2 regions of the Niveispirillum sp. FG156 genome follow, and region 2 is predicted to be linked to the other one. Evidence: predicted binding sites of a transcription regulator. Region 2 holds the regulator's gene; the other holds the start of a gene.
What was found. The regulator PhoB, encoded in region 2, activates phosphate uptake and scavenging genes when phosphate is short. The targets are predictions, from matches to a motif close to TNTCATAAAACTGTCA.
Positions count from the first base shown of each region.

Region 1: ACODSP_RS00010 (MlaE family ABC transporter permease) is a predicted target of PhoB. The motif match lies at 5,835-5,850, and genes of this name have one in related genera.

Region 1 is NZ_JBMDKE010000001.1:61-7,683, reverse strand. It holds gene mrdA (penicillin-binding protein 2) at 1-913, opposite strand, end outside; gene mreD (rod shape-determining protein MreD) at 923-1,432, opposite strand; gene mreC (rod shape-determining protein MreC) at 1,444-2,322, opposite strand; gene ACODSP_RS00020 (rod shape-determining protein) at 2,437-3,474, opposite strand; gene ACODSP_RS00015 (2-isopropylmalate synthase) at 3,914-5,473, opposite strand; gene ACODSP_RS00010 (MlaE family ABC transporter permease) at 6,025-6,795, shown strand; gene ACODSP_RS00005 (ABC transporter ATP-binding protein) at 6,792-7,598, shown strand.
Region 2 is NZ_JBMDKE010000024.1:76,780-84,402, forward strand. It holds gene pstC (phosphate ABC transporter permease subunit PstC) at 1-230, shown strand, start outside; gene pstA (phosphate ABC transporter permease PstA) at 223-1,542, shown strand; gene pstB (phosphate ABC transporter ATP-binding protein PstB) at 1,545-2,348, shown strand; gene phoU (phosphate signaling complex protein PhoU) at 2,478-3,203, shown strand; gene phoB (phosphate regulon transcriptional regulator PhoB) at 3,245-3,952, shown strand; gene ACODSP_RS16525 (pyridoxal-phosphate dependent enzyme) at 4,174-5,541, opposite strand; gene ACODSP_RS16530 (hypothetical protein) at 5,623-6,312, opposite strand; gene ACODSP_RS16535 (TetR/AcrR family transcriptional regulator) at 6,502-7,116, opposite strand; gene ACODSP_RS16540 (PaaI family thioesterase) at 7,089-7,583, opposite strand.

The DNA.
Region 1 (7,623 bases), on a different contig from region 2:
GCAAGGCCTGATAGGCCTCGTACCCGATACCCATGGCGAACTGGTTGGGATCGAAACTGGGGCTGGAACAGAGCGCGTGGATGCCGCCGGTATTCACATCCATGACGATGGCCGCCGCGCTCTCCTCCGCCGACAGGCGCTGGTGCATATAATGCTGAAGCTTGGCATCGATGGTCAGTGTCGCTTCGCGCCCCGGCTGGCCGGGATCGCGCGACAGTTCCCGGATGACACGGCCAACCGCGTTCACTTCCAGCTGGCGGTTGCCGGCGGCGCCGCGCAGGGCCTGATCATACTGTTTCTCGATGCCGCCCTTGCCCACCTTGAAACCGGGCAGGGTCAGCAGCGGGTCGCTGGACCCTTCGACATCCTTCTCCGCCGCCACCCCGACATAGCCCAGAACATGACTCAACGCCTCGCCGAACGGGTAGGAGCGGACCTGGCCGACATCGATGGACACGCCCGGCAGGTCGGGCAGATTAACCTCAATCGCCGCCACCTGATCCCAGGTCAGGTTTTCCTTGATGGTGATAGGCGCGAAGGAGCGGGAGCGCTGGATATCGCGCTGAATGCGCCTTTCATCCGCCTCGGTCAGGGGGATCAGCTTTCCCACCTCATCCAGGATCTGCTGCACGTCGCCGGCGCGTTCGGACACGATGATGGTGCTGAAATTCTGCTCATTCACGGCCAGCGGCACGCCGAACCGGTCGGTGATCAGGCCGCGGGGCGGCGCCACCAGCCGCAGCGAGATGCGGTTATCCTCCGCCAGCACGGTATAGCGGTCGCTCTCCACGATCTGGAGATAGTAGAGCCGGCCCATCAGCGTGGCCACGGCAGCGCCCTGCAGCCCGCCCAGCACCAGCGTGCGGCGGGACAGCATGCGCTGGCGTTCGGCGTCCCGGTCAAAGGCCGACATGGGTTACCCTCAGCTCAAATAGGCGCGGTGCAGCCTTTGCAGCAGCCAGGCCATCAACGGGAACAATGCCACGCCCATCAGGGCCTGCACCAGCACGGGCCGCGCGTCCAGAAGGCTGGCCGTCATCAGGGCGAACACCGACCATTGTACCGCCGCCGCCCCTGTGGCCACCAATGCAAAACCGATCCACAGCATCACGAAGGACCGGCCCAGGAAGAAGCGGCGCTGGGTGATTAACAGCCAATAGGCCATCATCAGCACCATGGAGGTCGATCCGATGGGCGTGCCGCCGATCAGGTCCTGCAACAGGCCGATGGCGAACACCACCAGCGGGCGCAGCAGGTCGGGCCGGTGGATGACCCAGTAGAACAGGCACATCAGCATGAAGGGCACCGTCACCATGGCATAGCCGGGCAACGGCAAAGGCACCATCCCGACCAGCATGGCCAGGATAGTGACGGTGAAGGGCACAAGGTTGCGTGCCGTCTGATCGAGCTGGTTAAACAATCCGCCGGCCAAGGCCGTGCCCCTTACTTCATCGCGCCGGGCTGCGTCGCTTCGGCGGCCACGCCGCCTACGGTGCCGAAATCGACCACCTGCACATGCTCCACACGCGACAGGTCGGCCATAGGCACGACCCGGGGCTTGCCACCGGCCCCGATTTCAACAATGCCGACGGGCAGACCCGGCGGGAACAGGCCGCCATGGCCAGAAGTAAACACCCGCTCACCCGGCGTAACCTCGCTGTTGGGCGGCAGGTACGTCAGCAGCGGATGGTCGGAATTGTCACCCGCCAGCATGGCGCGCTGCCGGCTGCTTTCCAGCACGACGGGGATGCGGGCATTCAGATCGGTGATCAGCAGCACGCGCGACGACCAGTCGCCGACCTGCACGATACGCCCAACCAGCCCCTGCCCCGACATCACGGCCTGACCGCGTGCCACACCATCGCGTTCGCCGATGGTGACAACGACCGTCCGCACAAAGGCGCCGCCGGGATCACCGACGACACGGCCCGTGACCACACGCGCCGCCGGGTCCGGCTTGAAGGACAGGAGCGAGCGCAGGGAGCGGTTTTCGGCATCCAGACGCAGCGCCGCCTGTTCCCACTGCCGCAACCGGGAATTCTCTTCGCGCAGGCGGGCATTCTCGTCATGCAGATCGACCAGCTGCCGGAAATATTCCAGCCCGTCGGCCACACTGGAGGCCGGACGCGACATGACGTTCAGAACCGGGGAAACGGCATCGGTGACGCGCGTGCGCGCCTGTTCCACCGCACCGCCATTCACATGCCCGATCATCATCAGGGCGGCGGCAGCCAGGATCAGCAGCGGAAAATAGAATCGCTGCACCATCCCCCAAAGAGGGGCCGCGATGCGCACGACGGATCCGCTATTGCGTGTCTTCACCGGGGGGTGGTGTCCCGTGATCGGGTAAGCCACCGAAATCGGTGGCTTACAGTGCCTTGTGAAAGTAACGCTTCAACGCGATGGTGTAAATATCGGATCGCTATAGCGGACCGATCAATACATGCGAATCAGCACGTTGCGCAGGCTTTCCTCTTCCAGCGCGCGACCGGAGCCCAGCGCTACGCAGGACAGCGGATCATCGGCAATGGAAACCGGCAGGCCGGTGGCATGGCGCAGGACATAATCCAGGTTGGCCAGCAGCGCGCCGCCACCCGTCAGGACGATGCCCTTGTCCACGATATCGGCGGCCAGTTCGGGCGCCGTATGTTCCAGGGCAACCTTCACGGCCTCAATGATCTGGCTGACCGGTTCGGCCAGGCTCTCGGCAATTTGCCGCTCGCTCATCACCAGTTCCTTGGGCACGCCGTTCATCAGGTCGCGGCCCTTGATCTCCATGACCCGGCCTTCACCATCTTCCGGCGGGCAGGCGGAACCGATTTCTTTTTTGATACGCTCAGCCGAGCCTTCACCCACCAGCAGGTTATGGTGACGGCGGATATAGCCGATGATGGCCTCATCCATCTTGTCACCGCCCACGCGGGCGGACCGGGCATGGACGGTGCCGTTCAGCGACAGGACGGCCACTTCCGTGGTGCCACCGCCGATATCGACGACCATGCTGCCCGTCGGCTCCGTCACCGGCAGGCCGGCGCCGATGGCGGCAGCCATCGGTTCCTCGATCAGGGAAACGCGGCGCGCGCCGGCAGCCTCGGCACTTTCCTGGATCGCGCGGCGTTCGACGGCGGTGGAACCCGACGGAACGCAGATCACGATTTCCGGGCTGGCAAAGCTGCGGCGGTTGTGAACCTTGCGGATGAAATGCTTGATCATTTCTTCCGCAACTTCGAAGTCGGCGATGACGCCGTCGCGAAGCGGGCGGATGGCCTGGATGTTGCCAGGCGTACGGCCAAGCATCAGCTTGGCCTCGTCCCCCACGGCCAAGACCTGCTTCTTGCCCCGCAGGTCGCGGATGGCGACCACCGACGGTTCATTGAGGACGATGCCGCGACCCTTCACGTAGACGAGCGTGTTCGCCGTACCAAGGTCGATCGCCATGTCGGCGGAGAACATACCGAGCAGGTTTGAAAACATGGGTTAAGCGTATCTCTGATGTCCGGATTCTGCCGCCTTGGTGCGACCGGGCCCCGGATATGCCGGGTCGCGCTTGTTGCATAGACCATTTGGGGCGGCGCCCTCAAGCCTTGAAAGCCCTGGAAACGGAATTTCCACGCCCCGTTCCCTTCGCAGTGCCACATGAAGGGTGTGCAGGCACCGCATCACCCCCTTTCGGGCTGTTGGACCCTCAAACTTCGTGGCAAAAACATGGCAAAAACCCCCGCCGGAAGGGTGTCCGACGGGGGTTTGACTCAAGTCGTGGAATCGGAGTCGCGTGAAACCGTCATCCGACGCCGTAAATACCAAGGGTCATCTCCCACGACCTTTGGGGGCCAGCGACCGCTGGCCCGCGCACACATGTGCGCGTAAGCCAAGCCGCCGGATGGCGGCGCCCGGCGCCTGAGGGAGATGGCATTTACGCTGACATTGCCACGGGCGCAGTCTTCAGACGCTTGGTGATCAGCTTGTTCAGCGCATGCACATAGGCGCGCGCGCTGGCCACCAGCGTATCGGCATCCGCACCCTGACCATTCACGGTCTTGCCTTCCTCTTCCAGTCGCACCGTCACCTCGGCTTGGGCGTCGGTACCCTGGGTCACGGCATGCACCTGATAGAGCTGCAGCTTCGCTTCATGCGGGAAGGCCAGCTTCAGGGCGTTGAAGACGGCATCGACGGGGCCATTGCCGAAGGCCACGACCGGCGGGATGGGCTTGCCGTCAATCTCCAGTTCCAGCACGGCATGCTGCGGCCCGCGCGAACCGGCCACGACATGCAGGGCGTGGAAACGCACGCGGTCATGCTGACGACCGACCTCATCATCCATGATGGCGATGATGTCTTCGTCGTAGATGTCCTTCTTGCGGTCGGCCAGATCCTTGAACCGGCCGAACGCGTCATTCACCGCATTCTCACCCAGATCGTCATAGCCCAGTTCCTTCAGCTTGGCGCGGAAGGCGGCGCGGCCCGAATGCTTGCCCATGACCAGGGAGGAGCGGTTCAGACCCACCGATTCCGGGGTCATGATCTCATAGGTCTCGGCGTGCTTCAGCATGCCGTCCTGATGGATGCCGCTTTCATGGGCAAAGGCGTTGGCACCCACGATGGCCTTGTTGGGCTGCACCTGGAAACCGGTGATGGTGGAAACCAGACGGGAAATGCGGGTGATATGTTCCGTTTTGATACCGGTGGTGCAACCGATCAGGTCATGGCGCGTGCGCAGCGCCATTACGATCTCTTCCAGCGACGCGTTGCCCGCCCGCTCGCCCAGGCCATTGATGGTGCATTCCACCTGACGCACACCGACGCCGATGCCGGCCAGGGAATTGGCGACGGCCAACCCCAGATCGTTATGGCAATGGACAGAGAAGATGGCCTTGTCGGAATTGGGGACGCGGGTCATCACGTCCTTGAACATGGCGGCATATTCTTCCGGCAGGGCATAGCCGACCGTGTCGGGGATATTGATGGTGGTGGCGCCGGCCTTGATGGCCGCCTCCACCGTACGGCACAGGAAATCGCGGTCAGAGCGGGAACCATCCTGGGCGGACCATTCGACATCGTCGGTCAGGTTGCGGGCATAACCGACATAATCGATGGTGCGCTGCAACACCTCCTCTTCCGTCATCTTCAACATGTAGTTCATGTGGACGGGGCTGGTGGAGATGAAGGTGTGGATGCGCTTGCGCTGCGCCAGCTGCAAGGCCTCGGCGGCGCGGTCGATATCGGCGCGGGCCGTGCGGGCCAGCGCCGCGATGGTGGCATTCTTCACGGTGCGGGCCACTTCGCGCACGGCCTCAAAATCGCCGTTCGACGCGATGGGGAAACCGGCCTCGATGACATCGACGCCCATTTCCTCCAGTACCGTGGCGATGCGCAGCTTTTCATCCAGGTTCATGGAACAGCCGGGCGCCTGCTCGCCATCGCGCAGGGTGGTGTCGAAAATGATGACGCGGTTGCTGTCGCGGGTGATGCTCATGTCCTGGTCCCTTGCGGCACGTCGGGTACGGTCCTGTCAGGGGCACCGCACCGAAATCGATAGAAGAAATATGTGGTTTCGGCGGCGCCGGTCCGGCGCCTCTTCCCCTGATCGCGGGCCGCGCCGCAGCGAGGGCGGCACAGCATCGGGCGCTCAGGGGGTGATTAGTCGTAGGGTGGCGGCCAGGACAAGGCGGCCGCGACGAATGGAAGATGCAGACAGGCCAACGGCGCGGGCGGTGAGGCCCGTGCTGTTCTGCTGTTCCGTCATCTGGTCTGCCGCCATCACGGGGGGACCGTCCATCCGTAAAAGGTTTCAAGCAACGGCGAACCCACTGGGAACACCGACAGCTCATTTCATGTTTCGGTTTTAAGGCGAAATCACCGACGCGGCAAGAACCTTCATAGGGAAAGAAATGCAAAGGCTCCATGCGGGACTGGCTTGGGTGCGGCGCAATATGGGCATGTGCCCTCTTCCCCTCGACATTGACAGAAGACACCCCATTGTCTAGCGATGGGGTGGGTTCCGCTCCCAAGCAGAAGGCCAGGTAGATGAATTTCCTCAGCGCGATCGGCCGTGCCACCCTGACCTTCCTGGAGGCGACTGGGCGGCTGGCCCTGTTCACCCTAACGGCCCTGGCCCATTGCCTGCGCCCGCCCTTCTATTTCCGGCATATCGGTCGGCAGATGGTGGAGATCGGCTATTACAGCCTACCCGTCGTCGGCCTGACCGCCGTGTTCACGGGCATGGTGCTGGCGCTGCAAAGCTATTCCGGCTTCTCCCGCTTCTCCGCCGAAAGCGCCATCGCCACCGTCGTGGTTCTGTCGATCACCCGTGAACTGGGGCCGGTTCTGGCCGGCCTGATGGTGGCGGGCCGCATTGGTGCCGCCATGGCGGCGGAACTGGGCACCATGCGGGTGACGGAGCAGGTGGACGCGCTAACCACGCTTTCCACCAACCCCTATAAGTATCTGGTGGTGCCCCGCCTGATCGCCGGCACCACCATGCTGCCCATCCTGGTGCTGGTGGCCGACATCATCGGTGTGTTCGGCGGCTATCTGGTGGCCGTCTACCGGCTGGGCTTCAACGCGTCGAGCTATATCAACAACAGTTGGCAATATCTGGAATTCATGGACGTGGTGTCCGGTCTGGTGAAGGCGGCGGCGTTCGGCTTCGTCATCTCGCTGATGGGCTGCTACCACGGCTATAACTCGCGCGGCGGCGCGCAGGGCGTGGGGGCGGCCACCACCAATGCCGTGGTATCCGCCTCCATCCTTATCCTGGTCCTGAACTACCTGCTGACGGGGATCTTCTTCTCATGACGATGGCGCCCTTGGAACTGACGCAGGATATGGATGTGCCGAAGATCTCGCTGAAAGGCGTGAAGAAGGCGTTCGGGCCCAAGGTGGTGCTGGACGGCGTCGACCTGGATATCCAGCGCGGCGAAAGCGTGGTGATCATCGGCGGCTCGGGCACCGGCAAGTCGGTGCTGCTGAAAAGCATCCTGGGCATCCTGCAGCCCGATGCGGGCAGCATCCGTATCGATGGGGAGGATACGACCTATATCACGGGCCGTGACCGTGAACGCGCCATGGCCAAGTTCGGCATGCTGTTCCAGGGGGCCGCCCTGTTCGACAGCCTGCCCGTCTGGGAAAACGTGGCCTTCGGCCTGATGCAGGGGCAGCGCGTGGGCCGGAAGGAGGCACGGGAGCGTGCCGTCGCCACCTTAGGTGCCGTCGGCCTGGGTCCTGATGTCGCCAACCTTTCCCCCTCCGAACTGTCGGGCGGCATGCAGAAGCGCGTGGGCCTGGCCCGCGCCATCTGCACCAACCCGGAGATCATCTTCTTTGACGAGCCGACGACGGGCCTGGACCCGATCATGGCTGACGTCATCAACGACCTGATCGTGAAATGCGTGAAGGATCTGGGCGCCACCGCGCTTTCCATCACCCATGACATGGCCAGCGCCCGCAAGATCGCCGACCGTATCGCCATGCTCTACAAGGGCAAGCTGATCTGGGTGGGTCCTGTGTCGGAGATCGACAATAGCGGCAACGCTTACGTCGATCAGTTCATCCATGGCCGCGCCGAAGGCCCGATCCAGATGCAGATCCGGGCTTTTTAGAGCGGACTTCTTCTGACTGGAAACG
Region 2 (7,623 bases):
TGATCGTGGTGATGGCCGCCGGCCTGCAGGCCAGCCTGACCCTGAACCCGCTGGCCAGCGTCACGACGGTAACGGTGCAGATCAAGTCCATCCTGGTCGGTGACCAGGAGTTTGACAGCGCCAAGACGCTGTCGGTCTTCGCCCTGGGTCTGGTCCTGTTCCTGGTGACCCTGGCGCTGAACGTCATTGCCCTCCGCATCGTCCAGAAATACCGGGAAAAATATGACTGAGATCGCAGAGCCGATGCACACAGCCATGCCCGTGTCCCTCCACACCGGCGACGCCGCCACCAAGCGACTGAAGGCGCGCTATGCCGCCGAACGCCGCTTCCGCCTCTATGGCATCCTGGCCATCCTGTTCGCCTGCTCGATGCTGGTCATCCTGCTGTCGACCCTGCTGAAGGAAGGCACCTCGGCCTTCTTCCAGACAGAGGTGAAGCTGGCGGTCACTATCGACCCCGCCACCATCGACCCGCAGGGCACAGGCAACCCGGCCGAATGGGACCGTGGCGCGTTCCAGACCCTGGTGTCCGACGCGCTGTACAAGGAGTTCCCGGAGGTTACGGGCCGGACGGAGAAGCGCGACGTGCGCGGTCTGGTCAGCCCGGTGGCCGGTGTGCGCCTGGGCAAGATGCTGGACAGCGACCCGTCCCTGGTCGGTCAGACGATCGAGGTCTGGCTGCCAGCATCGGACGGCATCAACCAGATCGTCAAGGGCGGCATCGACCGCACCCTGCCGGAGGTGGAGCGTCCGATCAACGACAAGCAGCTGGCCTGGTTCGACAGCCTGGAACAGCGCGGCGACGTGCGGTCGGCCTTCAACACCACCTTCTTTACCGCCAGCGACAGCAATTATCCCGAGCTGGCAGGCCTGCTGGGGGCGGCGGTCGGCACCTTGCTGACCATGGCGGTGACCCTGTTCACGGCCTTGCCCATCGGTGTTGCAGCGGCCGTCTATCTGGAAGAGTTCGCGCCGAAGAACCGGCTGACCGAGATCATTGAGGTCAATATCAACAATCTGGCGGCCGTGCCCTCCATCGTGTTCGGTCTCCTGGGTCTGGCGGTATTCCTCAACTTCTTCGGCATGCCGCGCTCTGCCCCGCTGGTCGGTGGTCTGGTGCTGGGCCTGCTGGTGCTGCCCACCATCATCATCGCCAGCCGCGCGGCATTGAAGGCGGTTCCGCCCTCGATCCGGGAGGCAGCGCTGGGCATGGGCGCCTCGCGCCTGCAGACGGTGATGCACCATGTGCTGCCGCTGGCCATGCCGGGCATCATGACGGGCACCATCATCGGCATGGCCCATGCCGTGGGTGAGACGGCGCCCTTGCTGATGATCGGCATGAACGCCTTCATCACGTCGGCCCCGGACGGCCTGCTGGCCAGCTCCTCGGTCCTGCCGGTGCAGATTTTCATGTGGTCGGACAAGCCGGAACGCGGCTTTGTCGAACTGACCTCGGCCGCCATCCTTGTGCTGCTGGCCTTCCTGATCCTGATGAACGGTGCCGCCATCTGGCTGCGCAAGAAATTCGAACGTCGGTGGTAAAAATGGACAGCATGACCCTGAACAAGCCTGTACAAGCCGCCGTCACCCAGCCGGTGAAGGTGTCGGCCCGCGACGTGAAGGTCTATTACGGCGCCAAGCGCGCCCTGCACGGCGTCAATGTCGATATCTACCAGAACGAGGTGCTGGCCATGATCGGCCCCTCGGGCTGTGGCAAGTCCACGTTCCTGCGCACCCTGAACCGCATGAACGACACGATCGATATCTGCCGCGTCGAAGGCAAGATCCTGCTGGATGGCGAGGATATCTACGATCCCAAGCTGGACGTGGTGCAGTTGCGCGCCCGTGTCGGCATGGTGTTCCAGAAGCCGAACCCGTTCCCGAAGTCGATCTATGAGAACGTGATCTACGGGCCGAAGCTGCATGGCCTGGCGACCCGCAAGGACGAGTTTGACGCCATCGTCGAAACCTCGCTGAAGCGCGCCGGCCTGTGGAACGAGGTCAAGGATCGCCTGCATGAGCCGGGCACCGGCCTGTCGGGCGGCCAGCAGCAGCGCCTTTGCATCGCGCGCGCCGTTGCCGTCAGCCCGGAAGTCATCCTGATGGACGAGCCCTGCTCGGCGCTTGACCCCATCGCCACCGCGCATATCGAGGAGCTGATCGACGAGCTGCGCGAGAGCTTCACCATCGCCATCGTCACCCACAACATGCAGCAGGCCGCGCGTGTATCGCAGCGCACGGCCTTCTTCCATCTGGGTGATCTGGTGGAGGTGGGCGACACCGAGGAAATCTTCACCAACCCGCGCGATGAGCGCACCCAGGGCTATATCACGGGCCGGTACGGTTGATGCCCGCTGCCGTAGGTCGTGGGTGAGGCAACGCCGAACCCCGACTTTTACACGGTTCCGTCGCTTGTCGGGGTTCGGCGCCTGCCTCACCCCGACCTACGGTCATCATGCTTTAAGGGACCCACGTCCATGTCGCCGACCGAACATACCGTCAAGTCCTTCGAGGCGGAATTGCAGCGCCTGTCCAACCTGATCGCCCAGATGGGCGGCGTGGTGGAGGCGCAGGTGGAAGCGGCCGTGCAGGCCGTGGGCCGCCGCGATGTCGAAGGCGCCACCAAGGTCATGCAGGGCGATACCCGCCTGGATGAGTTTGAGCGCCAGATCGAACATGATGCCATCCGCATGCTGGCGCTGCGCGCGCCGGTCGGCGTGGATTTGCGTGAGGTGCTGGCGGCACTCAAAATCTCCGCCGATCTGGAACGCACGGGCGACTATGCCGCCAATATCGCCAAGCGCTCCATCGCGCTGGCGCAGTTGCCCATCATGCGCCCCGCCGGGACCATCCCGCGCATGGGCCGTCTGGTGCAGGAAATGCTGAAGGATGTGCTGGACGCCTATATCGACCGCGATGTCGACAAGGCCGTGGCCGCCTGGCACCGGGATGAGGAGCTGGATGATCTCTATACCAGCCTGTTCCGCGAGGTCCTGACCTACATGATGGAAGACCCGCGCAACATCACCCCCTGCACGCATCTTCTGTTCATTGCCAAGAACCTGGAACGCGCCGGCGACCATGCGACCAACATCGCGGAAACCGTGCATTTCCTGGTCAAGGGCCAGCCGCTGACGGCGGAACGGCCCAAGAGCGACAAGTCCAGCTTCACCATCATTGAACCGGTCGAGGGCGAGGGCTGAGCTAGCCCCGCCCCGCCACCATCTAGCGCCAAGGGACCCCGATGAACGCCGCCTTGAAGCCGCTGATCCTGGTTGTTGAAGACGAGGCCGACCTCGTCACCCTGCTGTCCTACAACCTGGAACGTGAAGGGTTCCGGGTCATCACCGCCGGTGACGGGGAAGAAGCCCTGCTGCTGGCCGATGAACGCAGCCCGCATCTGATCCTGCTGGACTGGATGCTGCCGCTGATGAGCGGGCTGGAGGTCTGCCGCCAGTTGCGCCGCAATCCCAAGACCCGCGAGACGCCCGTCATCATGCTGACGGCGCGCGGGGAAGAGGCGGACAAGGTCCGTGGCCTGAACAGCGGGGCGGATGATTACCTGTCCAAGCCGTTCAGCCCCACCGAACTGGTCGCCCGTATCCGCGCCGTCCTGCGCCGCGCCTCGCCGGGTCTGGCGGAGGAGCTGCTGCGCTTCTCCGACATCTCCATGGACCTGGCGGCCCACCGCGTTCGGCGCGGGGGCCGGGATATCCATCTGGGGCCGAAGGAATTCGCCTTGCTGCGCCATTTCATGCAGCATCCGGGGCGGGTTTTCTCGCGTGAACAGCTGCTGGACATCGTCTGGGGCCACGACGTCTATGTCGAGTTGCGCACCGTCGACGTACATATCCGCCGGCTGCGCAAGGCGCTGAACGAGACGGAAGAGCAGGACGTGATCCGCACCGTCCGTTCGGCGGGTTATGCGTTGGATAACAAGACGACGATGTGAGTCTTGGGACAGAGAATTGAAAAGGGCGCTGTCGAGGGACAGTGCCCTTTTTTCTACAGTGCGCGGCCTATTTCGTCATCCCGGCGAAAGCCGGGACCCAGGGGCCGAATGCCCGACCTTTCGGCGGCTTCGACCAAAGCAGCGTAGAGCTTTGATCCTGTGGCCCCTGGGTCCCGGCTTTCGCCGGGATGACGAGGGGAGCCAAGTGCGTTGAGGCGATATCACCCCAACTGCCGGCGCAGATGGTTCAGCACGTCGGTGCGGGTCAGCAGGCCCAGGAACACCGGGCCATCCATGATGATGGCCACCATGTTGCGGTTGAACAGGGCGCGCAGGTCGGCCATGGTCGCGGTCACGGGCAGGGTTTCCAGCCGGTTGACCATGGCCGTATAGACCTTGTCCCGGAACCGCGCCGGGTCCTTTTCGACATGCAGCAGCAGGTCGCTTTCATCCAGGATGCCGATCACCCGTTCGCCTTCCATCACGGGCAACTGTGACACGTCGGAAATCCGCATCCGCTTGTACGCGGTCAGCAGCGTATCCTCCGGCCCGACGGTGACCACCTGACCCTTGTCGAAGCGGCGGGTCATCAGGTCGCGCAGATCGTTATGACGCTCGCGCGGGGTGAAGCCGTGATCTTCCATCCAGGCATCGTTGAACATCTTCGACAGGTACTTGTTGCCCGTGTCGCAGACGAAGGTGACGACCTTCTTGGGCGTCGTTTGCGCCCGGCAATATTTCAGCGCCGCCGCGAACAGGGTGCCCGATGAGGAGCCGGCCAGGATGCCCTCCAGCCGCAGCAGGTCGCGCGCGGCGTTCAGGCTTTCGGTATCGCTGACATAATAGGCGGCCTTGGCGTACTGAAGGTCGCAGATGGGGGGCACGAAATCCTCGCCCACGCCTTCGACCACCCAGGAACCGGGTTCGTCATGGGTGCCCTTGTTCACCAGATCGGCAATGATGGAGCCGACCGGGTCGGCGATGACCATGGCGGTCTTGGGACTGGCCTTGGCGAAGAAGGCGCCCAGGCCCGTGAAGGTGCCGCCAGAGCCGATGCCGGCCACCACCGCGTCAATGTCGCCATCCATCTGGCGCAGCATCTCCGGGCCGGTCCATTCCTCATGCGCGCGCGGATTGGCGGGGTTGGCGAACTGGTTCACATAGAAGCTGCCGGGAATTTCGGTCGACAGGCGTTCGGCAATGTCCTGGTAATAGGCGGGGTGGCCCTTGCCCACATCCGACCTTGTGATGTGGATCTGTGCGCCCAGGGCGCGCAGATTGTTGATCTTCTCGGTCGCCATCTTGTCGGGGATAACCAGGATCAGGCGGTAGCCCTTGGCGGCGCAGACCAGGGCCAGGCCCAGGCCGGTATTGCCTGCCGTCGCCTCGATCACCGTGCCGCCGGGGGCCAGCTTGCCCTCTGCCTCCGCCGCCTCGATCATCTTCAGCGCGATACGGTCCTTGATGGAGCCGCCGGGATTCTGGTTTTCCAGCTTCAGATACAGCTCACACGGGCCGGTATCGAAACGGGTGATGCGGACGATCGGGGTGTTGCCGATCATGGACAGGATGGCGGGTGCGCCGGACATGTTTCCCCCCTGGGGCAAATGGTTTTGCCTTCAGGGAACCGCATCCTCAAACCACCCGCAAGGGGGTGTGAAATAACGAAATCAAGCTGCGGCGCAGGTGCGATCCACGCACGATTCCGGCGGATTTGGCCGCCCATCCGCATTGATCAAACCCGCCTGCAAAAGCGCTTCGACATTGTCGGTCAGATTCTCCGCGCAGGCAGGCCTTTCCCAGCCCTCCAGCCAGTTCTGTTCCAGGAAGGCCAGGATGGCGGGCTGGCCCAACTCCACCTCCCACAGGATGCCCAGCAGCGAGGCCAGCGCCTCTTCGCGTATCTGGTCATCCTGGCCCACGGCCAGCGCGCGGTTGGCCTCCTCAATCCGGCCGGACTCAGGACCGGCACCCAGGCCGAAATCGATCAGGCCCCGGCGTTCCGGCGGGGCCACCAGCCAGTGTGCCACCTCATGGATCAGGACATAGGCCTCTGACCGGGTGCGGATGGAATGACCATCATAGGAAAAGGCGGCCTGCGGCTCCTCATCGATTACGCCGATGCCAAAGCGGCGGGCCAGAGCGACGCCTGCCGCCCGGTGGGAAGGCGTGTCCACACCCAGCGCGATCAGATCGCGCGTGGCCGCAATGCGGGCCAGCACCTTGGCCGTCCGGCTTTCGGGGGTCAAGTTGCTGGCGACGGCGGCCAGGGCATCCGGGAGGATGTGTTCGGGGATGGTGGTCAGTTGCATGGCGTGCAGAAGATAGTCGCCCGCGCCCTGGCGTGAAGTGCCAAACAAGCGCGGCGGGATATCGCAGGGCGCAGGGGTGGCGGGCGAATTATGCGGTCGGCATGAAATCTTGACCTCCGGTCAATCTTTCCCGCCCCTCAATCGCCGGCGCCCACATCCGTGGGCTTGGCTACGCGCCATGTGGCGCGCGGCGGCGGTCGCCGCCGTACCGGCGGTCAACAATCTTGATCGCCGGTATCATTGCGCCAGCAAACCAAGGATATAGGCCTTGGCCGATGCGGCATCCCGTGCCCGCAGCGCCCCGCGCTGCCACAGGTCGCACAGGCCATGCACCTCTCCCCAGGCGCGCATGACGCGGTCGCGGATCGCGATGGAGAAGCCGGGCGGATCGTCCCCCCGGCGGAAGGCCTTGCCCGCAAGGCGCGTGACCTTGGCGACCGACGGGGCCAGGGCCGGATGGGTCAGGTAATCCTGTCCCGGAATGCCATACATCAGGGCGTACAGCGCGGGCCGGTCCAGGGCGAAATCCACATAGGCGCGGTAGAGCGGGCCGGGCCTGGGCTGACCGCCCTCGCCATCGAACCCGGCCTGGATCACGGCGGCCAGCCCATCGAACCCCTGTGCCGCCAGGGCCAGGGTCAGTTCATGCTTGTCCGCGAAATGGCGGTAAAGCGCGCGGTGATTGACACCGACCGCCGCCGCGACCGCGCGGAAGGACAGGGCCTCCGGGCCGCCTGCCTCCACCATGGCCAGGGCCGCCGACAGGGAGGCGGCGCGCAGGTCGCCATGGTGGAAGCTGTCGCGGCGGGGGGCCAGGTCGGTGGTCAGGACCGCTTGGGGCTGACGTACCATTCCACCACCATCTTCGACACGGGGCTGCCGGCGCCGTCCAGGATCTCCACCTCCACGGGGAAGCGCACCTTGCCGGAGGATTCCAGTTCCGCTCGCAGATCGGCACCCGACCGGCCCGTGCGGGCCACGGCGCGCAGATCGCCCTTGGCCACGGCCAGATACTGGATCGTCGCCTGGGCCGCCACGGGCCGGATGCTCGCCAGGACAGGCGCCATGGCACCGGCCATCGCCCCGCCGCTGGCCGTTTCGGCCAGCGTGAAGATGACGCCGGCATGGGGCGTGCCGATATGGTTCTTCACCTCCGCCCGGTCGGTCACCCGCGCCTCGGCGGTGCCGTCGCCAATGCTGACCAGATCAATGCCGCAATGGTGCACGAAGGGCAGGGAACCCACCATCTGCTGGCGGATCATGTCATAGACCATTTTGGGCCTCACCTTGAACAACAGAGGAAGGATGATTTTCAGCATGGCTTAAAGTCTCCGATGGAGACATTGAGTGAAAACGAAC